DNA from 4 places in the Pantoea sp. sgz302252 genome. Region 2 is predicted to be linked to each of the others. Evidence: predicted binding sites of a transcription regulator. Region 2 holds the regulator's gene; each other region holds the start of a gene.

Region 1 (7,194 bases), on a different contig from region 2:
CTATGCGGATGCAGTACGGTTATTGACAACGGCTCACAGCGTACCGTTCGACGGCAAAGCGACGCTGTTCGTGGCGCAGAAAACGCTAACGCCGGGCATGGACCCGCATAAAGCGTGGGCACCGTGGGTGGCCGAACTGGATGTGTTTAACCAGGATTGCGCGCACGTTGATATTATCTCGCCAAAGGCTTTTGAGCGGATTGGCCCGGTGCTTAAGGAGATACTGGGGTAACGGTTCATCATAAATCAGCACACGTATCGGTGGAATCTGCGCGAATGCCGGGCGGCGCTTCGCTGGCACCGGCCTACGATGAGCTCGGACCTGTAGGCCTGGCAAGCGAAGCGCCGCCGGGCAATAAAACAGGAAATGCCCCACGCAGGTGGGGCATTCAGTGTGCTGACAAAGAAGGAAAAAGCGTGGTTTTTCCTTCTTTGTGGTGAGCAGCCGAAAATCAATGAATTGATTTTCCTTATTGTTTGTTTCGCCACCCATGACAAAACTGTATTCGTTAGAGGTTTGTCATCAGTCTCAATGCCCCACGCAGGTGGGGCATTGTTTAACTCCAAATTACCAGCCGTAGCTCACGCCACCGCCAACCACGAAGTTCTGCTGAGTGTCATCAGACACCGAAGCTTTCACCACAACATGTTCAGTTGCGCGGGCAGAGAAACCAACGGCTAACGCGCTCTCGCTATCGGTCGTGCCCACGCCAGCCCCTACGCTGAAAGTCTGACCCTGAATCACCTGAGGAATGTTTGCCATCGCCGCCACGCCAGAAATCGCTGCAGAGGCGCGCTGACGGTTGTCATCCACTTCATTTTTCAGCTTGCCAAAGCTAGTGTTGTTATTGGCTTCCAGCGTTTGAATACGCTGCTCATGGTTCGCCAATTGCTGGCTGTTTTCAGCAACACGGTGATTGGTGGCCTTCAGAGCCTGCTGATTGGCTTGAGTATTGGCATAAGCGGCATCAGCGCGAGATTGTGCGTAGGCACCCGTGTTTTTGTTTTGCTGTACGCCAACTGCCAGGGTGTTGATGGCAGTGGATTGCTTCGCGTCCAGAGCTTTGGTATTGACGAGTGTGTCAGCGAAAGCGGTATTGATCTGATTCTGGCGATCGGTACGAATGTCAGAGTCGTGCGCAACCTGATCGATATGCTCTTTGTTGTCGTTAATCGCGTGGCTGTTATCGTTAATATCCTGCGTTTGTTCAGCATCATGCGTTTTAAGCTCATCGATTGTCCTGGTGTTTGCACTCGTAGTGTCTTCCGGCGTAATGCCTGCCGGAGTTGTGACATCCTGATTTACGACCGCAGGGGGTTGTGAGTAAGTTGCTGGAGTGAGCGTGTGTGCAAGGGTAATTGACGTGTCCAGAGGGGGAACCGGTACATTTTCATGCCCGTTGTAATAGGTCATGCCATTCATTGCATCTTCTACTGACTGCAAATTATCACGCCAGCTCTCGCGCATAATATTGATTTTATCCATCGGCACTTCAGGATGAAGTTGATGATAAGCCTCAATCACGTCAAGATCGCTGGCACTCAACTGCGCATGAGCCATTCCAGAGGCTGCACCCGCCATAATGGCTAATGCAATAAGCTGTTTTTTCATATCTAATAAGCCTGTTAATTTGATGTCGAAATCACTTAACGTCGGAGCTCAGGTTTTCGCGAACCCAAACTCCACCCCCTACGCGACGGATACTTGCCGGTATCCGTCGCGTTACTTTTTTGTCTGTACGACGTTCTGCAGACGAAATTTATCCTGTGCTTGTATTCGCACATTCTTTATTGCTTTTTATGGTGTTAGCTAAGACGTGCATAAGCACGGTTTATCATTGTGGCTGACGGCGTTTATCGCTTCTGACAGGCATAACGCCAGCTATTTCACCAGCGAGAATACGCAATCACCTTCAACGAATAATAAACGCGGTGCATATTACCTCGTCATTATTATTATTCAATGCCTGAAGGTTTTTATTTCTTTTGGGTGTTTATCATATTGTTTTTAATACAATTAATTTACTTTCAAAAGAGGGGTGGGTAATGAATGAATTTCAATTTCGAGGGCTTTTTGCACTATTGTTTTATTCTGTGGGGGTGATTGTTGAAATATTGTTTTAATTATATTTTATCTCTGTGTGTTTAGTGGTGGGTGATTGTTGGGCTAATTGTTTTAGCTGAAATAAAGTAATTTCATTAATGTATTGTATTAAGTTTATCTTTCACTCGAAAATTTATTTACACTGCAAACGAAAACAGGCTAAAAATGGATTTAGCGTAATGATTCAGTAATATGCAAAGATATGAGTCTGAATAACCAGTTTTCGTTTACGACACGCTTTACGCGGATCTTTTTTGTCATAAAAGGGAGTTTTTTGTGCTGCAAGAGAATGTATTAGGCTTATTACTGTTCACAGAATCCGCAGCTTAGCTGCCGGATCTCCCCAACGGCACCACCAACGGCGTGCCTGCTACCGGGTCGTCGATGATCATGCAGCGCATGCCATAGATTTGTTCGATCAACTCTGCGGTCACGATGTCGCGCGGTGCGCCTTGCGCCACAATCTTGCCTTCGCGCAGTGCAATCAGGTGCGTGGCGTAGCGGCAGGCTTGATTCAGGTCGTGCAAGACAGCCGCAAGGGTGTAGCCCTTTTCGCGATTCAACTCGCTGAGCAATTCCAGCAGGTCAATCTGATGGCTGATATCAAGCCAGGTCGTGGGCTCATCAAGCAGCATAATCGCCGTTTCCTGAGCCAGTACCATGGCTATCCACGCACGCTGACGTTGCCCGCCGGAAAGCGTGTCCACGCTCTGATTCGCCAGTTCTACGACGCCAGTGGCTTTCATGGCTCTGTGAACGGCATCTTCATCTTCTTTTCGCCAACGGCTAAACAGAGGTTGGTGCGGATAGCGACCTCGGGCCACTAATTCCTGCACCGTGATATCGCCGGGCGTGGTGGCATTTTGCGCTAACAGGCCAATACGTCGCGCCACGTCTTTGCTGGCAAAGTGCTGGATCTGTTCGCCATCAAGCCAGACATGGCCTTGTTGCGGTGTCATCAGGCGGCTGAGTGTGCGCAGCAGCGTCGATTTCCCGCAGCCGTTGGGGCCGATTATCGCGGTGAAATGCCCGTCCGGGATTGCCACCGTTAAATTGTCGGCGATGACTTTTTTGCCATAACTGAGCGTTAAGTGCTCGCCGTGTAGTCGGGAGGAGAGGGCGGTCATTTTTTACGAGACTCCTGAATAAGCAGCACGATGAGATAGAGGCCGCCAAGGCTGACGGTCATCACGCCCACCGGAAGCTGGTAAGGCATAAATAGTTGTTGAGCGCAGTAATCGGCCAGTGCCAGCACGAACGCGCCACACAGGGCGGACTGAGTCAGCCCCCAGCGAGCGGTGCCGCTGAGCCTGCGTGCAATATGTGGTGCGACAAGGGCAATAAAGGAAATCGGGCCTGCCAGCGCTGTTGCTCCGGCGGTGAGTACCACCGCGACCAGCATCATCAACAGGCGAGAGCGTTCGACTTGCACGCCAAGGGCGCAGGCGCTGTCATCGCCCATTTCCAGCAGGCGCAGGCGACGTACTAACAGTGCCGCGCAAGCCAACATAATGAGTAACAGAGGGGCTGACGGCCAGGTTTTCGCCCACGTCATGCCATTGAGCGAACCTGCGTACCAGAGCCCGGCCGAAACGGCGGTTTCCAGCGAAGCACGCAGCAGCAGCCAGGTGTTGAACGCCATCAGCATGGCCCGCACGCCGATACCAATAATGATCAGGCGAAACGTGTCTATGCCATCGCGCCACGCCAGCAGCCAGACGATCAGCGAAGTCACGATCCCACCGGCCATCGCAGCGAGCGCTATCGCTGTCAGATGTTGACCATACAGCACCATCGCCACCAGCACGCCGCTCCACGCCCCGGTGTTGAAACCCATCACATCCGGGCTGCCGAGTGGGTTACGCATCAGTGACTGAAAAATGGCTCCGCTAACGCCCAGCGCGGCACCAACCAGTAGCGCCATCAGCACGCGGGGCAAACGCCACTCGGTCACGACTAAGGTCACGTTACGTGGCGCATCCCCGAACAATGCCGAGAAGATTTGTGAGAACTCAAGGGTGACGACACCGCTGCGGAGGCTGAAAAGCGCAGTCATCAGGCTGGTGAGCACCAGAAAAAGGCAACTCAACACCAGCCTGCGGGAAGGGGCAATCATGCGGCACCTCCGCGTGGTTGGCGACGTACCAGCCAAATCAGCACTGGTGCGCCAATAAAGGCGCTCACGACCGAAACGCGTAATTCACCCGGCACCAGCAGGCGACCTAGAATATCCGCGAAAAGAAGAAGAGCAGGGGTGGCGAGCAGTGTGACGGGTAATGACCAGCGGTGATCGGCCCCCACCAGCCACCGCGCCATATGCGGCATCATCAGGCCGATAAAGGCTATCGGGCCGACCAATGCCGTAGCGCTGCCGCTCAAAAGCGTGATGGCAAGCAGGCCAAGCAGCTGCGTGCGGGCCACTTTATTGCCCAACGCGGTCGCCGTGTCTGCCCCCAGGCTCAGGCTGTTTAACGAACGGCTCAACCCTAACGCGATTGCTGTGGCCAGCAACATGGGGAAAACGGCGACCTTCAGGGTTTGCAGTGAACGAATATCGAGGGAACCCGCTTGCCAGAATCGAAGCTGATCGTAGACATCCGGATTGAGCAGTGAAATCCCGGTCGATAACCCTTCCAGCACGGCGGCAAGTGCTACGCCTGCGAGTGTCAGGCGAACCGGACTAAGTTGCCCACCGCCCTGGCTGCCGGTGAAGGCCACCAATAGCGAGGCGACAAACGCGCCGCAATAGGCGAGCAGTAATTGTTCCTGCGGGGAAGTCATGCCCAGCAACGCGGCACCCAGCACAATGGCGAAACTGGCTCCGGAATTGACGCCCAGAATACCTGGGTCGGCGAGCGGATTTCGGGTCAGCGTTTGCATCAACGCGCCCGCCAGGCCAAGCGCTGCGCCAGCCAGCAAACCGGCCAGCGTTCGTGGCAGACGGGCATCGAGCACGATGGTGCAATCGGCGCTTTGACAACTGCCGGAGAGGGCATCCACCACCACGTTTAACGGCAGAGATTTGGCACCAACCAGCAGGCTGAGGGCAACAGCAGTAGATAACAGTATCAACAATCCGGGCCCTGCGACGGTGCGCAGAGCGGCGGGGGAGAACGACATCGCCAGGTCCTTTGGTTGATAATGATAGTAATTATCGTTATCGATCTTATTCGTTTATGTTAGCATGTGCGGCCACGGAAATGGTACCGAAAGTTCGTTGAAGGCCCTGTGATGCAAAGACAATCCTGGCTGCTGAACGTCAGCCTGCTGAAGACTCACCCGGCGTTTCGCGCCGTCTTTATTGCCCGTTTTATCTCCATTCTTTCTCTCGGCTTGCTCGGCGTTGCGGTGCCGGTGCAAATCCAGATGATGACCCATTCAACCTTGCAGGTCGGGCTGTCCGTCACCTTAACCGGCGGTGCGATGTTTATCGGTCTGATGCTGGGCGGGGTATTGGCCGATCGCTATGAGCGCAAAAAGTTGATCCTGCTGGCGCGCGGAACCTGCGGCATCGGCTTCTTAGGCCTGTGGCTGAATGCGTCGTTGCCAGAACCTTCGCTACTGGCGATTTATTTGCTCGGCATTTGGGACGGGCTGTTTGCATCCATCGGCGTGACAGCACTGCTGGCCGCCACGCCCGCTCTGGTCGGGCGAGAAAACCTGATGCAGGCCGGGGCCATCACCATGCTGACTGTCCGTCTGGGCTCAGTGATTTCTCCGATGGTTGGCGGGTTGCTGCTCGCCAGTGGGGGCTTCTCCTGGAACTATCTGTTGGCGGCTATCGGGACGTTTATCACCACTCTGACGCTGCTGCGTTTACCTCAGTTACCGCCTCCGCCGCAGCCTCGTGAGCATCCACTGAAATCGTTAATGGCGGGTCTGAAGTTTCTCTTTAACAGCCCGCTAATTGGCGGCATAGCGCTGCTCGGCGGTTTGCTGACGATGGCGAGCGCGGTGCGCGTGCTTTATCCGGCGCTGGCGATGCAGTGGCAAATGTCAGCGGCGCAAATTGGCCTGCTTTACGCGGCAATCCCGTTGGGCGCGGCGCTCGGGGCGCTCACCAGCGGACGGCTCGCGCAGCACGTACGGCCTGGAATGCTGATGTTAACCACCACGGTGGCGGCGTTTATCGCGATTGGCTTATTCAGCCTGATGCCAGTTTGGCTGCTGGGCGTAATTTGTCTGGCGCTGTTCGGCTGGCTGAGCGCTGTCAGTTCGCTGCTGCAATACACCCTTATTCAGACACAAACGCCTGAAGCGATGCTCGGCAGAATTAACGGATTGTGGACGGCGCAAAACGTGACAGGCGATGCCATCGGTGCAGCACTGCTGGGTGGAATGGGTGCGATGTTAACGCCAGCCGCCGCAGCGAGTGTCAGCGGTTGGGCGTTGGCGATCGTGGGACTGTTGCTGATTCTGCTGTTGCGTGAACTGCGTGGATTTCGGCGGGAAGCTGAGCCAGTGGAAGAAGCCGCCTGATTGCCCGGCGGCGCTTCTGGACTGACCCCATAAAGTAGGCCGGGTCAGGCGAAAGCCGCCACCCGGCAATAACTCAGCCAAACAAAGCCTCAAGACGCTGCAATACCAGCATCGCGCTGTAGTAATCAAGACGGAACGTTTCGGTGCCAAGCGCATAAACATGCTTGTTCTGCACTGCGGTCAGGTGTGAGAGCAGTGGATTGGCATAAATCGCGTCGGCATCTTTCTGGTCGCCAGCAAACAGAAACAGCGATTGCCCGTTTAGACCGGTCGCCAGGTTTTCTCCGCCAAGCTGCAGAATGTCATGACGTTTGCCCTGGCTTTGGCTGGTGTGCAGCCCTTCAGGCAGCGGTGCCAGGCTGAAGCCGAGTTGTGCCAGAAGCTTGCCCTGTGCGGATTCCGGCGTCCACAGGTTGGCGGTATGCGCCGCGGCGGTGTACACCAGTGCGCTGACAGGCTGCGGCGGCAGTTTCATTTTTTGCTTTAGCGCGTTGAGCTTGCTGTCAAATTCGCTGATGCGTGCTGCGGCTTGTTTCTCCTGGCCGGTGATCGTGCCGAGCTGCGTCAGGAGTTGCTGCCAGCTCTTGTCGTCGTAATTGATGATAAGCGTT
Region 2 (7,194 bases):
CGATTATGATATCAAAGTTATGAATCAAGGTCGTATGGTTAAAATGTATAACAAAACAAATCCAGAATACTCACCGCTAACATATAAGTGTGTTGATGAAGATGGTGATGAGTGCTTAGGTTATTTTGCACCAATATTTTCATTGATAAATGGGAAATATGTACCTGTTATATAACGATGCCTGTGGTGCGAAACGGCGAAGTGACATTGGTGATGTCGAGAAGCTGTCAAATTCCATTAAAAAAGGGTTCATGGCAAATATGAACCCTTTCATTGCAACTCTATTCTTTAATTGATCTGCATTACATCTGGAGATGGCTTTTCAAAACAGATCAACCTAGGCGTTTTTCAGCACTTCGCTAACAATCTCTACGGCTTCTTTCTCAATCAGCTTACGGTGTTCCGCGCCGAGGAAGCTTTCGCAGTAAATTTTGTAGGCGTCTTCGGTGCCGGATGGACGAGCCGCGAACCAGCCGTTCTCGGTCATCACTTTCAGGCCGCCGATGGAAGCACCGTTACCCGGCGCTGCGGTCAGGCGTGCGGTGATTGGGTCACCGGCCAGCGTGTTAGCGCTCACCATTTCTGGGGAAAGTTTAGACAGCGCCGCTTTCTGTGCGGACGTTGCAGAAGCTTGCAAACGGTTGTAGCTTGGCGCACCAAAACGTGCAGCCAGCTCATCGTAATGCTGCTGCGGGTTCTTGCCAGTGACTGCGGTGATCTCTGCGGCCAGCAAACACATGATGATGCCGTCTTTATCGGTTGACCACGGCGTGCCGTCGAAGCGCAGGAATGACGCGCCCGCACTCTCTTCGCCGCCGAAGCCGAAGCTGCCGTCAAACAAGCCGTCAACAAACCATTTGAAGCCTACCGGCACTTCCACCAGTTTACGGCCAAGGTCGTTAACCACGCGGTCAATCATTGCGGAAGAGACCAGCGTTTTGCCCACCGCAACCTCTTTGCCCCACTGCGGGCGATGCTGGAACAGGTAATTGATAGCCACAGCCAGATAGTGGTTCGGGTTCATCAGGCCAGCCGGCGTGACGATGCCGTGACGGTCATAGTCCGGGTCGTTGGCGAAAGCCAAATCGAACTTATCACGCAGTGCCAGCAGCCCCGCCATCGCACACTCAGAGGAGCAATCCATACGGATCGCACCGTCTTTATCGAGGTGCATAAAGCGGAAAGTCTGATCGACATGATCGTTCACAATGGTCAGATCGAGTTTGTAGAACTCGGCAATGCGTTTCCAGTATTCGATCCCGGAACCGCCCAGCGGATCAACGCCCAGCTTCAGGCCCGCTTTCTGAATCGCTTTGATATCAACAATATCGGCCAGGCCTTCAATGAACGGCTGCACCAGATCTTGTTCTTTAATATGACCAGACGCATACGCTGCATCCAGTGAAAGGCGTTTCACCCCTTTCAGGCCATCCGCCATCAGTGCGTTCGCGCGGTCTTCCACCACTTTGGTGACGTTGGTATCAGCCGGGCCGCCATTCGGTGGATTGTACTTGATGCCACCATCGTCCGGCGGGTTATGGGACGGCGTAATCACGATCCCATCGGCCTGTGGGCCCCCTTTTTTGTTATGAACCAGGATGGCATTCGAGATGGCAGGCGTTGGGGTGTAGCCGTTATTTTCCTGCACAATCACGTCCACGCCGTTCGCAGCCAGGACTTCCAGTACGGAAATGATCGCCGGCTCAGACAAGGCGTGAGTATCCTTACCCACGTAGCATGGCCCGGTGATGCCATTTTTCGCACGTTCTTCCGCAATCGCCTGGGCAATCGCCAGAATATGCGGTTCGTTAAAACTATGGCGAGCTGCGCTCCCGCGGTGTCCGGACGTGCCGAATTTCACTGCGTGTTCTGCGTTGCCTGCTTCCGGCTTCAGCACATAGTACTGAGACGTCAGTTGGGCGACGTTAATCAAATCACTCTGCTGTGCAGGCTGACCCGCACGGTTATGAGTTGCCATTGCCTGGTCCTTCTTATGCAAGGGTTAGATTGTGCCGCAAACCTTTTCAATCAATTCCGCGGGGAACTGCATTGACTGCATGATGTGCTCAACCATGCTGCATTTACGGCCAGTATTGGTATTGGTAATGACCCAGTACGGCGTCTGAGGCACTTGCTTTGGCTTGGTGTGCGTGCCGTTTTTCAGCAGCGTCGCTTCATCAGCGGCGAAGTAAACACGCGTACGACCATGCAGTGACTCGGTGGCCTCAACAAATGCCTTGCTGTCTAAGGAGTAAAGTGTAGTCAGCACCAGCATGAAGCGGTTAACCGCTTTATTTTGCTCGGCGTATTCATCAGAAAGCAGCAGTTCACGCACCGCGCGAACGTTCTCTTTTCGGGATGAGACTTTTTTCACGGCGGCGACGACCGGTGCAGCAGGCTGAACCGGCGTGTCTTTGACCACGGTTGCTGCGGGTTGCGAGGCAGCGGAAAATTTCAGCATGCGCCGCAAAATGTCGGATGCGCTCTCGCCGATGTGCCGGGTGTGGCTAGCGATAAAGGCATAGAGTTCGTCATCAACTTCGATCGTTTTCATCTTAATCCAGTGAGATATCTTTTCTGAATACAAGTCGTTGGGATTATAAAGTCAAAACCCAACAGCGGATAGCGTGTCGGCAAAAACTCAGACGACTACTGAGTGTTGCAGCCGGGTGGCAGAATGTTCAACATGATACCCTAACCCGACGAAGCGAAAAAAAGAACTTTGCCATGAATTTACATACCCGAGCGCAAACTGCACAAAACCCGCACAATAATTCTCCCATCGTCCTGGTACACGGCCTTTTTGGGAGTCTGGATAACTTAGGGATCCTCGCCCGAGACCTCGTGAGCGACCATGACATCCTGCAAGTTGATATGCGCAATCACGGCCAGTCAGAGCGTTCATCTGAAATGACTTATTCCGCGATGGCTCAGGATCTTTTAGACACCCTTGATGCCCATAACATTGAAAAAGCCACGCTGATGGGTCATTCAATGGGCGGAAAAGCGGTGATGGCCTTCACGGCGTTAGCGCCGAATCGCGTGGATAAGCTGGTCGCTATCGACATCGCCCCCGTGGATTATCACGTCCGTCGTCACGATGAGATTTTTGCGGCCATTAACGCCGTGACCGAAGCGGGCGTGGCAACGCGTCAAAAAGCCGCTGAAGTGATGCGCGAGCATCTTAATGAAGAAGGCGTGATTCAGTTTCTGCTGAAGTCGTTTGTCGAGGGCGCGTGGCGCTTTAACGTGCCCGTCTTGTGGGATCAGTATGCCAATATTGTTGGCTGGCAGACTGTTCCTGCGTGGGATCACCCTGCCCTGTTCATTCCTGGCGGAAACTCACCGTACGTCACGCCAGAGTATCGCGATGATTTGCTCTCTCAGTTCCCGCAAGCCCGAGCGCATATTATTGCAGGCGCAGGACACTGGGTGCATGCCGAAAAACCGGACGCTGTGCTCCGCGCCATTCGCCGATATCTGGCTGAATGATTAAAATGCGAGCGACCGCACGCCAATGTGGCTCACGGCGTTGGCGTGTGGGGTTCGCTGATGTATGATTGCGCGCTATCTGCGCCGGGCCTGTCGTCCGGCGGCTTGTTTCCCCGAAGTCACTCTGAATCATGGCAAAAGAACAAACGGACCGAACGACATTAGATTTGTTCGCAAATGAGCGTCGCCCGGGAAGGCCGAAAACCAATCCGCTCTCACGCGACGAACAGTTACGCATTAATAAGCGTAATCAGCTTAAACGTGACAAGAGTAAAGGTCTCAAGCGAGTTGAGCTGAAGCTCAATAACGACGCCGTTGATGCGCTGAATGAACTGGCTGACGCCAGAAACATGAGCCGCAGCGAACTCATCGAAGAGATGTTGATGCAACAACTGGCCGCTCTGCATCGCCAGGAACTTGTCTGAAAATCCAGCAAAACGTCACTTTCATGTAGCAGAGAGTGCAGTCCAGCGCGTTTGCTGTTTCCGCGCACTTCACCTCCTGCTATCATTGCCTTTATCTGTGGGCAACATTCCACCACCATTTCAATACGTTTCAAGAGGTTATTTTACTCATGGCAATTACAGGCATTTTCTTCGGCAGCGACACCGGCAATACCGAAAATATCGCGAAGATGATTCAGAAGCAGCTTGGGAAAGACGTTGCTGAAGTGCATGACATTGCCAAGAGCAGCAAAGAAGATCTCGAAGGGTTCGATATTCTGCTGCTGGGTATTCCGACCTGGTATTACGGTGAAGCGCAGTGTGACTGGGACGACTTCTTCCCAACGCTGGAAGAGGTAGACTTCAACGGCAAGCTGGTCGCGCTGTTCGGCTGCGGTGACCAGGAAGACTACGCAGAGTACTTCTGTGACGCACTGGGCACAATCCGGGACATCATTGAACCACGCGGCGCAACTATCGTCGGCCACTGGCCAACGGCGGGCTATCATTTTGAAGCCTCTAAAGGCCTGGCTGATGACGATCACTTCGTCGGTCTGGCGATTGACGAAGACCGTCAACCAGAACTGACCGCAGAGCGTGTTGAGAAATGGGTTAAGCAGATTTCTGAAGAGCTGCACCTCGAAGAGATTAAAAACGCCTGATTGGGTGACGGCGCAGCGCCTGCGTTGCGCCGTATTAGCGATAGGTTGTGTGACATTAATAGCTAAAAGCAATCAAATTAATCGCTACAAATTTTTAACTTTTGGCCGCATGTCTGTACAATGTCCACTGTTTTGACGAGGTCTGAGGTTTCGCTTTGCCGGACGCCTCGTTTTTGAAAAGCATACTTTGCTCAGGGATTGCGGTTTTCATTTAAGGTTGACAGTTCTATAATGAGACGCATTATCCTGAATTCATTCTTAGTAATGCTTCCTGATAAGGAAGTGTATCGTATAGCAACAGGACTGATTCCGCATGACTGACAACAATACCGCATTGAAGAAGGCCGGCCTGAAAGTCACGCTTCCTCGTTTAAAAATTCTGGAAGTGCTTCAGGAGCCGGACAATCACCATGTCAGTGCGGAAGACCTCTATAAACGCCTTATCGACATGGGCGAAGAAATTGGTCTGGCAACGGTTTATCGCGTTCTGAACCAGTTCGACGACGCCGGCATTGTCACCCGCCACAATTTCGAAGGCGGTAAATCTGTTTTCGAACTGACACAACAACATCATCACGATCACCTGATTTGCCTCGACTGTGGCAAGGTGATTGAATTCAGTGATGATTCCATTGAAGCGCGTCAGCGCGAAATCGCCACTAAACACGGCATTCGTCTGACCAACCACAGCTTGTATCTTTACGGTCACTGCGCAGAAGGCGACTGCCGTGAAGATGAACATGCACACGACGATACTGATAAATAATCAGTATCCGTAGTATAAAACCCACCAGCAGAGATGTGCTGGTGGGTTTTTCTTTCCATTTATTATTATATTTTTCATTTCACTTACCTACATAAATATTTTGTTTAGCATTAAATATTTTTCTCTTCATCGACCACCACCCTCAGTGTCATCATAAGGCGATGTTAGCTTATCTCCATCTATGTCAATCACAATCTGATTAGTTCTTATCTCAAAATAATTATTGGGATCAAAGCCATGAAAATCTAAATTATATAAAAACTCTCCTATGCTAATGTCAGAAGAATCATCTAAAGTACACAACTCATTAACTTTCAGAACATAGGGTTCATCCTTTTTCACCTGGCAATCAAAGTAAGTCAACGCAAGAATTGAAAAGAGGTTTTTGTATATTTCCTGATCAACAAACCATTGCTTATTGACGATAGAATACTCTAAGGAACCTATATTGTAATGATGTCTCCCTGGCAAGAATGCATATGCAGCGTTCAATTTAATTGTAAATGAATAAATTTTTCTTGCTGGAATTTCCTCCCATCCATCTCTACTTTCATTAACCTCATCATCAAAATGCCATCGATGACCAAGGTAATATGAACTCACGCCATCCGAAGCTATTGAAAATGCATGACCATATAAAGGGTAAAACTCCGGATCATCTATAGCAAGCCTACTTTTATGGATATAATATGTCTGATGGCTTCGGTTATAAAAACCAACCTTAGCAACAATATCATGACCTCTATTCTGAACTAAAAGATGAGCATAAATATGTTTCTTTTTTTGCATCACGCTATTTCCTTCCTCGCTCAAACTATAGTAAGAATATATTTTCCCAACCTTTCCATCCAGGGTTAAATCCGCACCAGGCAAAGGATCAGTCATTGCCTTATTACGCCGTCCTTCACTGGAATAAGGATATCCATATGTGTATTTTTGGAGAATAACATCTTCACTTGCAAGCGCACACGAAAAGTGAAGGGTACACATTAGCGCCGCTGTTATTTTTATTAAATATGAATTATTATTCATGGCACAACCCACTATTCAATGATCAATTAAAACATTCCAGATAAACATACCGCTTCCAATCGGTTATCTATAAATGCTACTATCCCTACACATCTTCACTAACTGATGTCAACTCAAAATATCTTTCAACATTATATGCATTTTTAAACACATACTGACTGTGCTCAATTTTTAATGCATCAGCATTTTTCACATAGGATTTATTATTATTAAAACCTCCCTTAGTTGGCATATCATCGGTACCCATCCCTCCATATTCACCTTGTGCACCATTTCGATAAAAATGGGAAAGTTCATGACAAAGTGTAGATACCCTGGAGTTTTTTCCTGTAAGCGGCTTGCATACAAAATTTTGACATATATTTATACGCAGCGTGCTATTGTAAAATACAGGATTCAAGAGATATGTCTGATCGGCCGTAACGTTAGCTGAAGCATCATTCCTATCCGTTTTGTTAACAAAATTACCGTGAAGACGTGACTCTATATCATTAGGATCTTCAACAGTTATTTTTTCAGCTATAAGAATCAAACGGTCTACACTCTCTTTCATGAATTGATAAGCTGTAATACCAGTTCTTTTCTCTATATAAGGATCAAATGCCGTCTCTGTATCAGCCTCTTTTATTTTTTCTTTTTCCTCTTTACTGTCAATTGTTATGACCGCAGTGCCCTTCACACCAAATATGCCTTGAAACTCTTCCTGTTTTTCATCATTCCAGCCTTGCACACTTAGATCTACTTGCCTCTGAAACAACACTTTTCTGGTAGCATCCAGCGTCTCCTGCATCATCTTTTT
Region 3 (7,194 bases), on a different contig from region 2:
TACACCCGGTAAAACAAAGAAGTAGCCGCCGCCGATAGGCTTGATGTATTCCTCAAGCGCTTCGCCATTCAGCCGTTTTTGCACGGTCAGGAAGCCTTTCTCCAGGTCGTGCTGATAGCAGACAAACAGCAGCCCCATCTCCAGTTGCCCGGAGTTAGTGACGCCCAGCGAATAGCTATAACCACGGCGCATCATCAGGCTGGACTCCGTTTCCGGGGTACGTGGGTTCGCCAGACGAATATGGCTATCCAGCGCGATAACGTCTCCGTTCGGGTCTTTGGCGTAATCCGGCACATCGTGTTCATGCTTCATGCCGAGCGGCGCGCCTGAGTGCTTATCGCGGCCGAAAATCGTCTGCTGCTCTTTGAGCGGCGTGCGATCCCAGAACTCCACATGGAACTGAATGATGCGTACAGCCTGATAGGAACCGCCGACACTCCACGCGGGTTCCCCCTGCCCTTCAGTCACCCAGACAATGTTGTCCATCAGCTTTGCATTGCTGCTGTCAGGGTTGGCAGTGCCATCTTTAAAGCCCAGCAGATTGACCGGTGTTTCTTTGCCTTTGCTGCGCGCAGCGTGGTCAGAGATAAACCCTTCCCGCTTCCAGCGCACACTGAGCAAATCTGGCGAGTGCTTGATAATATCGCGTAGCGCGTGAATGACGGTGTCCTGAGTATTGGCGCAAATTTGCAGCAACACATCGCCGTGACAAAGCGCGGCATCCAGCGAATCATTAGGGAAACGCGTCATCCGTTGCAGCTTTTTCGGCGCAAGCGCGGCCAGACCGAAGCGTTCGTCGAACAGCGACTGACCCACGGAAACGGTGATGGTCAGGTTATCCGGGGCAATGTAAGGCCCGAGAATACCGGAATCCATCGGCGGCAGGCGCGGGTTGGGCGTGTCCGGAGCCGGGCCCCCGGTAGTCAGGAACGTTATTCTGTCGGTCAGCAGCTTAAACAGACGCTGCAGGTCCTCTTTATCGCTCGCCAGCACATCGAAAGCGACAATCATCATTGAAGCCTGCTGTGGGGTCAGCACGCCCGCCTGATGCAGACCATGAAACGGCTGCGTTTCCATGCGCGCGTCCGGAGACAACGTCCCCGGCGCACTTTGCGGTTTAGCCGCGTGGGCGACCGGGCAACCCCCGGTCAGCGCCAGCGCGCCTCCCAGCGCGCCAATATTTTTCAGTAAGCGACGACGAGACGGCTCGGTCACGTCGTGCTGTTTGCTGTCTGCCATGACTCTTAGTCCAGTCCGAGAATTCCGCGAAGCTGCGCCAGATCTTCTGCAAGCGTAGTGATTGGCCCTTTCAGTGCATTGCGATCCGCATCGGTCAGCTTGTCATACGTCTCGTAGCCGTCTTTGGTCTTGTACTTCGCCAGAATGGTGTCGACTTTCTTAAAGTTGGCATCCACTTTTGCCAGCAGTGCGCTGTTTTCTTTCTGCAACTGAGGACGCAGCAGGTCGACAATTTTCTGGGCGCCATCGACGTTGGCCTGGAAGTCCCACAGATCGGTGTGGCTGTAACGGTCTTCTTCACCGCTGATTTTGCTGGCCGCTACTTCTTCGATAAGACCAGCAGCGCCACCCACCACTTTTGACGGTGGGAAGGCCAGTTCGCTGATGCGTTTTTGCAGTTCCTGCACGTCGGTGTTCAACTGGGTCGCGTAGTTTTCCATCCCTTTCGTGGAGTTATCGCCAAACAGGGCTTTCTCCAGACGGTGGAAACCGGTGAATTTCGGATCTTCGGCTTTCTTCTCGTAGTCGTCTTCACGGGCATCGATGCTGCCGTCGAGATCAGAGAACAGTTCGGCGATAGGTTCGATACGCTCGTAGTGCTGACGAGTTGGTGCGTACAGGGCTTTCGCTTTTTCGATGTCCCCTGCTTTCACCGCATCGGTAAAGGCCTGAGTCCCTTTTACCAGCTCAGCGGTTTCAGCGGTTACGTAAGCTTTGTAGGCGGTAATCGCTTCACCCAGGCTAAGCACGGCATCCGCTTTAGCGGCATCGGCGGTGGCTTCACCTTTCACCGTCAGCTTGCCTTTTGGATTGGTCAGCAGGCCGCAGGTCATTTCGTACTCGCCAGGCTGCAGATTGGCGGTCAGTTTTTGGGTAAAGCCTGGCGCGATGTTTTCACGCTCTTCCACCACCATCACGCCTTTGAGAATTTCCCACTCCAGCGCTTTCTGGCTGTGGTTCTGGATGATGAACTGGGTTTTGCCCGCGTTCACGGTGATGCTCATCGGCTCACACTGTTTGTCGTTTACCGTGACCTGCACCTGCGGAACGTCCGCAGCCTGAGCATAAAAAGCAGAAGAGAACAGCGCAGCGATACCCAGCTGCAGCGCACTACGGCGGAAATTAATCGTCATGATCCATCCCTTTCAAAAAGTATGTTGTAACTAAGTAAGCCATTATGGTGCACTGCGCGAAGGTGCCGACGCCACACGTGGCGGGAGCGCGAACAGCACCAACGCCGGAATCAGATAGATAAAATAGACTGCCACTTCGCTGACGCTTGGGGCTTCCTGGTAGCCGAAGATACCTTCGAGCAGCGTCCCAAAAAGCGTATGTGTCGACAGGGTGTTGCTGAGATCGAACGCCACATCCTGGAAGTGGTTCCACAAACCCGCTTCATGGAAGGCGCGAATGGCCCCTGCCGCAAGCCCGGCAGCCACCAGCAGAATAAACAGGCTGGTCCATTTGAAGAACGCGCCCAGGTTCAGGCGAATGCCGCCCCAGTAGAGCATAAAGCCCAGCACCACCGCGGTGGCGAGACCCAGCATTGCGCCGAGCGGAGGCCAGATCCCGAGATCTTGCTGGAATGCCGCCAGCAGGAAAAACACGGATTCCAGCCCTTCACGCGCGACGGCGAAAAAGACCATCAGGATCAACGCCCAGCCGTGGTTGTTGCCCTTCTGCAACGCGTTATCCACCGCTTCTTCCAGCTGTTTCTTCACATTGCGCGACACTTTGCGCATCCAGAACACCATCCAGGTCAGGATAAAGACCGCGATAACCGCCACGATCCCCTCGAACATCTCCTGCTGTTTCTGCGGAAATTCGCCGGTGGTTTCATTGATGAAAATGCCCAGACCCAGGCACAGCGCGGCGGCGAGAAACACGCCAATCCACATCACCCCGATCCAGCGGCCCCGCTGCGTGCGTTTCAGATAGCTGGCAATCAGGCTGACAATCAGCGCCGCCTCCAGCCCTTCGCGTAACATAATGAGAAATGGAACAAACATGCCTGAAACCCTTCAGTGTGAACCGCAGTCAATCGATGCAAAGTTTCGTAAATATGAGTGATAGTGATTATCATTACGACGAAAAGAAACACAAGTGAAATGTGCGCAGAATGATGTCAGGTTGTAAAAAGTTGCGCCGGATATCGTTATCAGGCGAAGCATTTAATCTACTGTTGTTAACAGGTAATCGTTTACGTGGCCGCTGCGCTGTGGCTAAATATGCGCCCCGTTTACCTGTAAAATACATGAAATGGCTACTATTCTGCACTTCCTGCTGGCGCTTGTGGTGATCCTCGCGCTCGCCTGGCTGGTCAGTTTTGACCGCAAAACCATTCGCATTCGCTACATCCTGCAACTGATCGTGATTGAAATCGCGCTGGCCTTCTTTTTCCTGCACGCGGAAAGCGGCTTAACGCTGATTAAAAGCGTCTCCGGGGTCTTCGAGTCTCTGCTGAAATTCTCAGCCGAAGGCAGCGACTTTGTATTTGGTGGCATGAGCCCAAAAGGCCTGGCGTTTATTTTCCTTGGCGTGCTGGGCGACCTCTCCTCTCGTCGTCTGTTCACCATGGCCGCCACCGCTATGTCGACAGTATCCTTGTCGATTGTTGGCGCTTATATGACGATGCTCGACGCGAAATCAGCGCATTTTCAGGTTATTAGCAAGAAAAAAGCCCGCATTCGCGGGCTTGAGACTGATGACAAACCTCTAACGAATGAAGTTTTGTCATGGGTGACAGAACAAAAAATAAGGAAAATCAATTCATTGATTTTCGGCTGCTCACCACAAAGAAGGAAAAACCACGCTTTTTCCTTCTTTGTCAGCAATCTGAAGCCCGCATTCGCGGGCTTGAAAGAAGAAGCTGAAGTTACTCAGCCTGCAACTTAGACGGCGGCGCAGAATGATAATGCGCATCCGCGTCAGCAAAACGTTTCTGCATTGACGCAGACGGGGCTTTGCTCAGCAGGCTGAACACCACAATCCCGATGCTGCCGAAGAGGAAACCAGGGATGATTTCATACAGGCCGAGCCAGCCGAACTGCTTCCAGACGATAACCGTCACGGCACCGATGATCATGCCTGCCAGCGCGCCGTTACGCGTCATGCGGGACCACATCACGGAGAACAGGACCACTGGGCCAAATGCCGCACCGAAGCCTGCCCAGGCGTAGCTCACCAGACCGAGTACGCGGTTTTCTGGGTTGGCTGCCAGTGCAATCGCCACCAGCGCCACGGCCAGCACCATCAGGCGCCCTACCCAGACCAGTTCTTTTTGGCTCGCGCCTTTACGCAGGAAAGCTTTGTACAGGTCTTCGGTAATCGCACTTGAGCAGACCAACAGCTGGCAGCTCAGGGTGGACATGACCGCCGCCAGAATCGCCGACAGCAGAATACCCGCGACCCAAGGGTTAAACAGAATTTGCGCCAGCTCGATAAACACTCGCTCACTGTTCTGGTTCACCGCGCCTGCCAGCTGCGGGTTGTTGGTGAAGAACGCAATCCCGAAGAAGCCCACGGACACCGCACCCGCCAGGCACAAAAGCATCCAGGTCATACTGATACGACGCGCATGCACGATGCTGTGATGGGAATCGGCCGCCATGAAACGCGCCAGAATGTGCGGCTGACCGAAATAGCCCAGGCCCCAGCCCATCAGGGAGATGATCGCCACGAAGTTCAGACCTTTCAGCATGTCGACGTTTTCGATGCTTTTCTGCTTGATGACTTCCAGTGAATCGCCGAAGCCGCCCACGGTGAAGATAACAATCACCGGCGTGAGGATCAGGGCGAAAATCATCAGGCTCGCCTGCACGGTGTCAGTCCAGCTGACGGCGAGGAAGCCACCAATAAAGGTGTAGAGAATCGTCGCTGCTGCGCCCGCCCACAATGCGGTTTCGTAGCTCATGCCGAAGGTACTTTCAAACAGACGCGCCCCCGCCACAATGCCGGAAGCACAATAGATGGTGAAGAACAGCAATATAACCAGCGCGGAGATAATACGCAGCACGCGGCTGTTATCTTCAAAACGGCCAGTAAAATAATCCGGCAGAGTCAGTGCATTATTGTTCGCTTCGGTGTGAACACGCAGACGACCGGCCACCAGTTTCCAGTTAATCCATGCGCCAACACACAGGCCGATGGCAATCCAGCTTTCGGAAATACCAGAAATGAAAATGGCACCCGGCAGGCCCATTAACAGCCAGCCGCTCATATCCGATGCCCCCGCAGACAGCGCGGTCACGAAGGGCCCAAGGCTACGGCCACCCAGAATATAATCGTCAAAGTTTTTCGTCGAACGCCATGCAATAAACCCAATCAGGATCATGCCTAAAATATAAATAAGGAACGTCACCACCATCGGTGTACTAGCCATAAAATACTCTCCAGTGTCGCTTTTTTATCCCTGAATCCGGAACGAAGAATCAGGTTCTTTATTACGGGCGGGGGGTATCCTGCCGTAAGCGGAATTTATTCACAAACGATTTAACACTGCATTTACAGATATTACATCCCGGCAAACAGAGCAATTTTCTATAGGTTGCACTCGCTCACGCTTTTCCGGGTTGCACCTTTAAAAAGTGTTAAGCACCGCATAAAACCTGGGCAGAATCATTATTCTTAGCGTGATTTTTATTGTTAAAAGCCTTTAACAAGCCATTGCTTTTCCTGATTGCTGGCGCCGTCACACTTAACATGGTTGCGCAAAGTTGCAACATGATAGATATTTCTGTGCAACCAACGAAGCAACAACCGCACAACAGGAGTTTCTGTCATGGGCACCACCACGATGGGTGTTAAGCTTGACGACGCTACGCGCGAACGTATCAAAAGCGCGGCCACCCGCATTGACCGCACGCCGCACTGGCTGATTAAACAAGCCATTTTTAACTATCTGGAAAAACTGGAAAACGACGACGCCTTGCCGGAGCTGCCTGCGCTGCTTTCCGGAGCCGCCAATGAGAGCGATGAAGGCCAGCTGCAGGTGGAAGAAAACCACCAGCCGTTCCTCGAGTTCGCCGAGCAAATTCTGCCGCAGTCCGTCACCCGTTCAGCCATTACCGCCGCCTGGCGTCGTGCCGAAACCGATGCTGTGCCGATGCTGCTGGAGCAGGCTCGTTTGCCGCAGAACGTCGCTGAACAGGCGCATAAGCTCGCTTATCAACTGGCTGAAAAACTGCGTAACCAGAAAACCGCCAGCGGTCGTGCCGGCATGGTGCAAAGCCTGTTGCAGGAATTCTCCCTGTCTTCTCAGGAAGGCGTGGCGCTGATGTGCCTGGCGGAAGCGCTGCTGCGTATTCCGGACAAAGCGACGCGTGATGCGCTGATCCGCGACAAAATCAGCAACGGCAACTGGCATTCGCACATTGGCCGTAGCCCTTCCCTGTTCGTGAACGCCGCCACCTGGGGTCTGTTGTTCACCGGCAAACTGGTGTCGACTCATAACGAAGCCAGCCTCTCTCGCTCCCTGAACCGCATTATCGGTAAGAGCGGCGAACCGCTGATCCGCAAAGGTGTGGATATGGCGATGCGCCTGATGGGCGAGCAGTTCGTCACCGGTGAAACCATTTCCGAAGCGCTGGCCAACGCCCGTAAGCTGGAAGAGAAAGGCTTCCGCTACTCATACGATATGCTGGGTGAAGCCGCGCTGACCGCCGCCGATGCGCAGGCGTATATGGTGTCCTATCAGCAGGCGATCCACTCGATCGGCAAAGCCTCCAACGGGCGTGGCATTTATGAAGGCCCGGGCATCTCGATTAAACTTTCCGCCCTGCACCCACGCTACAGCCGCGCGCAGTACGACCGTGTGATGGAAGAGCTTTACCCACGCCTGAAATCCCTGACCCTGCTGGCACGCCAGTACGACATCGGCATTAACATCGATGCCGAAGAAGCGGACCGTCTGGAAATCTCCCTCGACCTGCTGGAAAAACTCTGCTTCGAGCCAGA
Region 4 (7,194 bases), on a different contig from region 2:
ACGAGTCGGTACGCCCATCGCTTCGAAGAAATCGCGAGTTGCCGCGATGGCCGCGTCGATGCGTGCATCTTCAGACCCTTCAGTGATGTTCCACACGCGATCTGCGTATTGCAGCAGTTTGGCACGCTTGGTATCGCGTTTTTCATTCCACAGCGCAGGCAGAACAACGGCCAGCGTTTGAGCGTGATCCAGGCCGTGCATCGCGGTCAGTTCGTGACCCAGCATATGCGTGGCCCAGTCTTGCGGTACGCCAGCCCCAATCAGGCCGTTCAGTGCCTGAGTGGCTGCCCACATGACGTTGGCGCGGACATCGTAGTTTTCCGGCTCTTTCAGCGCTTTCGGGCCTTCTTCAACCAGCGTCAGCAGAATGCCTTCGGCGAAACGCTCCTGAATTTTGGCATTCACCGGATAAGTGACGTACTGCTCAACAGTATGCACAAACGCATCGACCACACCGTTGGCAACCTGACGCGGCGGCAGGGTGTAGGTGTAAACTGGATCAAGCACGGCAAAGACCGGGCGCACCAGCGGGTTCATAAATGCCTGCTTGTCGCCAGTGGTTTTACGGGAGATAACCGCGCCCATGTTGGATTCGGACCCGGTGGCTGGCAGTGTCAGCACAGAACCCATTGGGATGGCACTTTCAATCTTGCTGCCGCCCGTTTGCAGGATTTCCCATGGATCAACGCCGTCTGCGTAATGTGCAGCCGCCGCGATGAATTTCGTGCCGTCCAGTACGGAACCTCCGCCCACAGCCAACAGGAAAGTGATTTTCTCTTCGCGAGCGAGTTTCACAGCGTTCATCAGCGTTTCGTAAGACGGGTTCGGTTCGATACCGCCAAACTCCAGCACGTCCAGGCCGTTCAGGGCAGTCAGCACCTGATCCAGCACGCCGGTTTTCTTCACGCTACCACCGCCGTACGTCACCAGAACTCGTGCATCGGCAGGAATTTGCGCACGCAGGTCGGCGATAGCGCCTTGACCAAATAAAATGCGGGTGGGGGTGTGCAGGTCAAAATTAAACATAGCTTGTTCCCTTAAGTGCAGGTGAAAAAGAGGGCAGACGCGGTGCTGCCTGATGGAGTGTATTGTGGTCTTCCAGGGAGTCAGTCTCAATGCTTATTCCTGTCAATGTCTTGCCCATTTCTCCAGAGGGCTGGAGGAAATGAACAGTAACGTTCACACTGTTGTCATCGAAACCTGCCCGGAATGCTCTCCACCATGAACCGCGAAGAGACCTGTCTTCTGCTGACAGATAAAATTAAGCAGCTGAAAAACAATGAAGAAAAGCTCACTGCGCTGTTGCCGGATATCCGTCTGCTGTACGGCACGCAGCCCGGAACCCGCACGCCGGTGATGTACCAGCCAGGCATCGTTTTTCTCTTTTCGGGCCATAAAATCGGTCATATTAACGAACGTGTGTTTCGTTATGATGCCAACGAATACCTGTTATTAACGGTCCCGCTGCCGTTTGAGTGTGAAACTTTTGCGACGCCGGAAGTGCCGTTGGCAGGATTGCGCCTGAATGTGGACATCCTGCAACTGCAAGAGCTGCTGATGGACATCGGCGAAGACGAGCTGTTTCAGCCGTCGATGGCGGCGAGTGGGATCAATTCAGCGACACTATCTGACGACATTCTCTGTGCTGCAGAACGCCTGCTGGATGTGATGGAGCGTCCACTGGATGCGAGAATTCTTGGCAGGCAAATTATTCGCGAGATGCTCTACCACGTGCTGATGGGGCCACGGGGCGGGGCGCTGCTGGCGTTGGTCAGCCGCCAGACGCATTTCAGCCTGATTAGCCGGGTGCTGAAACGTATTGAAAGCCAGTACACGGAAAACCTGAGCGTGGATCAGCTGGCGGCGGAAGCGAATATGAGCGTGTCGGCGTTCCATCATAATTTTAAATCAGTGACCAGTACGTCGCCGTTGCAGTACCTGAAATCCTACCGTCTGCACAAAGCGAGAATGATGATGGTGCACGATGGGTTGAAGGCCAGCACCGCGGCGATGAAGGTCGGCTATGAAAGTGCCTCGCAGTTTAGCCGTGAGTTCAAACGCTACTTCGGTTTAACGCCGGGGGAAGATGCGGCTCGTATTCGCGGGATGCAGGGGGTGTGATTGACACTCTCCCAGGAAGGGAGAGGGAGCAAATCATTCCCTCGCCCCTTTGGGGAGAGGGTTAGGGTGAGGGGAAAAGTCAGGCGTTACAGTACTTCTTCTTAATCACCACAATCACCGTGCCGAGCAGGCCGCAGACCAGCAGGAAAATCGGCAGGATCATCAGGAAGGTCATCACCTGATCTTCGTGGCGTTTCACGAACGGGATCATGCTCAGCGCATAACCGAAGCTGGTGACGACCCCGACCCAAAGCAATGCGCTTAACCAGTTGAAGAACTGGAAACGGCGGTTGGACAGGCCGGAAATACCCGCCATGGTTGGCAGAAGGGTGCGAACAAACGCGAGGAAACGTCCGGCGAGCAGCGCCAGTAAGCCGTGGCGATCAAACATGTAAGTAGCGCGCTCGTGGTATTTAACGGGCAGTTGAGCCAGCCAGCCTTTGACCATCTTTGTGTTACCCAGCCAGCGGCCTTGAATGTAGCTCAGCCAACAACCGAGACTTGCCGCGGCGGTCAGGATAACCAGGGTCGGCATGAAATCCATCACCCCTTTTGCTATCAGGGCTCCCGCGAGCAGCAACAGGCTGTCTCCCGGCAGGAAAGACGCAGGCAGCAAACCATTTTCTAAAAACAGTGTCGCAAACATGACCAGATAAACCACCCCCACAACGTGCGGGTCCGCCAGCGCGGTAAAATCATGTTGCCAAAGCGCGGCGACAATCTCCTGAATAACAACCATGGACTTTCCTGTGGACTGACATTTTTTGTGTAGTGTACTCCTGAATCGCCCGGGATGCCTCGATCCCGGGCGCAACAATGCAGGCAGTTTTATCGGGGGCTGTCTGACATTGTGTCCATCAGATTGCCACTTTACACGATGCGTTCGAAGCCCGCAGACAAATCGCGGATAATATCGTCAACATTTTCTAAACCGATGTGCAGTCGTACCAGCGTTCCGCTGAAGTCCAGCTCCGCATCCGGGCGGATGGCCGCCAGTTGCTCGGGCTGGTTGGCGAGGATCAGCGACTCGTAACCGCCCCAGGAATAGGCCATGCTGAAGAGGGTGAAATTATCCAGATAAGCTGCCAGCTCGGCATCATTGAGCCGTTTTTTGAGAACGAATGAGAACAAACCGCTGCTGCCCGTAAAGTCTCGTTTCCAGAATTCATGGCCTTTACTTCCCGGTAACGCCGGGTGATTGACGCGTTCAACCTGTGGATGCTGAGCTAACCATTCGGCAACTTTCAGGCTGCTTTCATGATGTTGACGTAAACGCACACCCAGCGTGCGCAGACCGCGGCTGGTCATGTAGGCCGTATCGGCGTCCACCATCTGACCCATCAGGTAGGCATTCTCACGCAACTGATCCCAACAGCGGGCGTTGGAAACCGCCGTACCGATCATGCCATCCGAATGGCCAATAAGGTATTTGGTCGCCGCCTGAATAGAGATGTCGATACCAAAATCCAGTGCTTTAAACAGCACGCCTGCCGCCCAGGTGTTGTCGATCATAATGATCGCTTCGGGGGCTACGCGGCGAACGGCAGCCACAATCGCTGGCACATCATGCACTTCCATGGTGATGGAACCTGGCGATTCCAGGAACACCACTTTGGTGTTTGGCTGAATCAGCTTTTCGATATCTGCGCCAATCAGCGGATCAAACCAGCCGGTGGTTACGCCCAGTTTGGCGAGAATTTTGGTGCAGAAATCCTGGCTTGGCTCGTACGCGGTGTTGGTCATCAGAACGTGATCGCCCTGTTCCACAAAGGCCAGGATAGTATTGGCAACGGCCGCAGCGCCACAGGGGAACAGCGCACAGCCCGCACCGCCTTCCAGTTCGCACATGGCTTCCTGCAACGAGAAATGGGTCAGCGTGCCGCGACGGCCATAGAAAAGCTCGCCTTTGGCGCGATTGCGGGTGGCATGCTTTTTGGCCTCCACAGTGTCAAAGACAAGGGATGAGGCACGCTGAATGACGCTATTCACCGAGCCCAGGGTGTATTTTTTACTGCGGCCAGCGTTCACCAGCACGGTATCAAGTTGCTTATCGGACATGTTCGCGTTACCTGTTTTTATACGTCTGGACGTCTAAACTAGCATGATTATCAGGCGAAGTGCGATTGGTTCACAGATAAAGCAGAAAATTTTGCCATCACGCCACTAAGCCTCTTTTTACTGCGTAAGCGCAATGAAAAGTAGCCATGATTGCGTCAGTATGTAAATAGTAATGAGAACGACTATCAATTCGACGACGTTTTGATATCATTACGCTCAGATTTTGTGATTTAGATCCTGGAGATACAGAGTGGGTAATAATTTGATGCAGGCGGATCTCTCCGTTTGGGGTATGTATCATCATGCCGACATCGTAGTGAAGGTGGTTATGATCGGCCTGATTCTGGCATCGGTCGTCACCTGGGCCATCTTCTTCAGCAAAAGCACCGAACTGTTAACGCAAAAGCGCCGCCTCAAGCGCGAACAGCAGCTGTTAGCTGAAGCACGTTCACTGAACCAGGCGTCTGACATTGCCTCTTCTTTCCAGGCCAAAAGCCTCAGCACGTTACTGATTAATGAAGCGCAGAACGAGCTGGAACTCTCTGCGGGTGCCGAAGATAACGAAGGCATTAAAGAGCGTACCGGTTTCCGTCTGGAGCGTCGCGTTGCCGCTGCGGGTCGTCACATGGGCCGCGGCAATGGTTATCTGGCGACTATCGGCGCTATCTCCCCGTTTGTCGGTCTGTTCGGTACCGTTTGGGGTATCATGAACAGCTTCATCGGCATCGCTCAAACCCAGACCACCAACCTCGCTGTCGTCGCACCGGGTATCGCCGAAGCGTTGCTGGCAACCGCGATCGGCCTGTTTGCCGCTATTCCGGCGGTCGTTATCTACAACATCTTTGCTCGAATGATTGGCAGCCAAAAAGCGCTGCTGGGCGATGTGGCCGCACAGGTTCTGCTGCTGCAAAGCCGAGACCTCGACCTCAATGCCAGCGGTTCACAGCCGGTACGTACCGCCCAGAAATTACGGGTAGGGTGAGAGCCAATGGCAATGCGTCTCAACGAAAATCTGGACGATAACGGCGAAATGCATGAAATCAACGTGACGCCGTTTATCGACGTCATGCTGGTTTTGCTGATCATCTTCATGGTGGCCGCGCCGCTCGCGACCGTGGACGTGAAAGTGAATTTACCTGCCTCATCCAGCCAGCCGCAGCCGCGCCCGGAAAAGCCTGTTTACCTGACCGTTAAAGCGGATAACAGCATGTTCCTCGGCAACGATCCGGTGAGCGACGAGACGATGGTGAACGCCATTAGCTCGCTGACTGAAGGTAAGAAAGACACCACCATCTTCTTCCGCGCGGATAAAACCGTGAACTACGAAACGATGATGAAAGTGATGGATACGCTGCATCAGGCCGGGTATCTGAAGATTGGCCTGGTGGGTGAAGAACAGGCCGCGGCAAAATAATGCCCCGTTATTGAAAAGAACCGGCTCGGCTCTGTGCCGGTTTTTTTATGCCGCAGAAAACGCTGACCAAAGGCGACTTACCCGAGCGTTACGTCGCCCAAAACAGAACCGCTATCTTACTGATATATCATGTTTTTATGATTTTACCTTCGCAGGCAAAATAGTGGGTTTCGCTACTGGCGCATGCCTTAAATCTCTCTACGCTTAGTCAGGAACATTATAAAAAAAGCACCGTGAAAACGGGGCGTTACCTACCTGCACAGCATGGGAGTCCCTTATGGCCCTCACGACGTTATTCGGCTCAACTTCAGCTTCACGTGACCTCATTTCCCTTTCCGCCATTCGCCGCCGGGCAGACCGCCTGATTCTGGCGCTGGTCTGGATCTTGTGGGCGATTACCGTGGTCTTTGGGTTACTCACAGCACAAATGATCGTGGCACTGGTTGTCGCTTCTTTGCTGGCTGTACTCAGCACGGTTTCGTGTTTACTGTTACCTGGCAAACTGGCGACCCGCCTGCTGCTGGCCTTTATTCTGATGGCCTATTCTGCGCTGCTCATTCAATTGGGCGCGGGAGGGACGGAATACCACTTTTCCGTTTTTGTGTTGCTCTCTGCGTTACTGGCCTGGCGTGACTGGAAGCCACTGGTAGCTGGGGCTGCGGTGATTGCCGTTCATCATCTGCTCTTCAATTACCTGCAGGCTAACGATCTGTTTGGCATTGTGGTTTTTGAGATGGGGCCGGGCATTCATATGGTGCTGATGCATGCGGTTTTCGTGGTCGTGCAGACGATTATCCTGGTGCTGATGGCGTTGCGGATGGAGCAGGATGCGCGTTCTGCCAGTGAAGTGGCAAAGCTGGCTTCGGTTATCAACCGCGAGCCAGGGTGCCTGACGCTGACCACAGAACATCAGGCCAGCCACTCTGGCTTCGCCAAAACATTCAGCCTGACGCTCGATACCATGCGCAGCACATTGATGCAGGTGAGTCACAGCGTCTCGCAGATGCTGGAAGATGCTCACACATTACTGCTGCGAAATACCTCGCTCTCAGAACGGACGGACAATCAGGCGCAATCACTGGCGGTGGCGGCTTGCGCGATGGAACAGTTGGCGGGGGCTGCGGTGCAAACCAGTGAGAAAGCCAATGAAGCGCGCGGGCTTGCGCTTCAGGCGAGCAATGTCGCCCTGCAGGGTGGCGAAAGCATTCGCGCGGCGATGGCGTCGATGGTGCATATCCGCGATGAATCTTTGCGGATTAATGGCATTCTCGAACTGATTGATGGCATTGCGTTCCAGACCAATATTTTATCGTTGAATGCGTCAGTGGAGGCGGCACGAGCGGGCGTGCATGGCAAAGGATTTGCGGTTGTCGCCGCTGAAGTTCGTACGCTGGCGTTGCGCTGTGAGAGCGCGGCGAAAGACATCCGCCAGTTGATAGCGGCGTCGGTTGAAAGTACTCAGCAGGGCGCAAATCAGGTCGAGCAGGCGGGGAAAACCATGCAGGTGATGATCGGCAGTATCGACAGCCTGCTCACGCTGGTCGAAGCGTTGTCATTGATGAGCGAACAGCAACGGGCCAGCATTCTGCAAATTAACGGCA

Evidence for each region. Region 2 encodes Fur, which represses iron uptake genes when iron is present. Its sites were predicted from a motif close to ATAATAATGAGAACNACTATCAA; they were not measured.
Region 1: the regulator Fur is predicted to act here: its motif matches at 5,240-5,262, upstream of fepD (Fe(3+)-siderophore ABC transporter permease).
Region 3: the regulator Fur is predicted to act here: its motif matches at 3,306-3,328, upstream of efeU (iron uptake transporter permease EfeU).
Region 4: the regulator Fur is predicted to act here: its motif matches at 4,346-4,368, upstream of exbB (tol-pal system-associated acyl-CoA thioesterase).

The regions. Positions count from the first base shown of each region.
Region 1 is NZ_JBLFJW010000018.1:90,575-97,768, reverse strand. It holds gene entF (enterobactin non-ribosomal peptide synthetase EntF) at 1-232, shown strand, start outside; gene ACLW56_RS14955 (YadA C-terminal domain-containing protein) at 569-1,612, opposite strand; gene fepC (iron-enterobactin ABC transporter ATP-binding protein) at 2,431-3,231, opposite strand; gene fepG (iron-enterobactin ABC transporter permease) at 3,228-4,220, opposite strand; gene fepD (Fe(3+)-siderophore ABC transporter permease) at 4,217-5,224, opposite strand; gene entS (enterobactin transporter EntS) at 5,336-6,583, shown strand; gene fepB (Fe2+-enterobactin ABC transporter substrate-binding protein) at 6,657-7,194, opposite strand, start outside.
Region 2 is NZ_JBLFJW010000035.1:52,020-59,213, forward strand. It holds gene ACLW56_RS21200 (hypothetical protein) at 1-175, shown strand, start outside; gene pgm (phosphoglucomutase (alpha-D-glucose-1,6-bisphosphate-dependent)) at 338-1,978, opposite strand; gene seqA (replication initiation negative regulator SeqA) at 2,003-2,554, opposite strand; gene ybfF (esterase) at 2,728-3,492, shown strand; gene ybfE (LexA regulated protein) at 3,624-3,917, shown strand; gene fldA (flavodoxin FldA) at 4,067-4,597, shown strand; gene fur (ferric iron uptake transcriptional regulator) at 4,911-5,363, shown strand; gene ACLW56_RS21235 (hypothetical protein) at 5,490-6,395, opposite strand; gene ACLW56_RS21240 (hypothetical protein) at 6,481-7,194, opposite strand, start outside.
Region 3 is NZ_JBLFJW010000047.1:3,167-10,360, forward strand. It holds gene efeB (iron uptake transporter deferrochelatase/peroxidase subunit) at 1-1,239, opposite strand, end outside; gene efeO (iron uptake system protein EfeO) at 1,245-2,372, opposite strand; gene efeU (iron uptake transporter permease EfeU) at 2,415-3,248, opposite strand; partial or broken gene ACLW56_RS23350 (Na+ dependent nucleoside transporter N-terminal domain-containing protein) at 3,499-3,885, shown strand; gene putP (sodium/proline symporter PutP) at 4,115-5,620, opposite strand; gene putA (trifunctional transcriptional regulator/proline dehydrogenase/L-glutamate gamma-semialdehyde dehydrogenase) at 6,020-7,194, shown strand, end outside.
Region 4 is NZ_JBLFJW010000023.1:18,141-25,334, reverse strand. It holds gene yqhD (alcohol dehydrogenase) at 1-1,026, opposite strand, end outside; gene ACLW56_RS16935 (AraC family transcriptional regulator) at 1,222-2,121, shown strand; gene yghB (DedA family general envelope maintenance protein YghB) at 2,201-2,860, opposite strand; gene metC (cystathionine beta-lyase) at 2,992-4,179, opposite strand; gene exbB (tol-pal system-associated acyl-CoA thioesterase) at 4,430-5,161, shown strand; gene exbD (TonB system transport protein ExbD) at 5,168-5,593, shown strand; gene ACLW56_RS16910 (methyl-accepting chemotaxis protein) at 5,871-7,194, shown strand, end outside.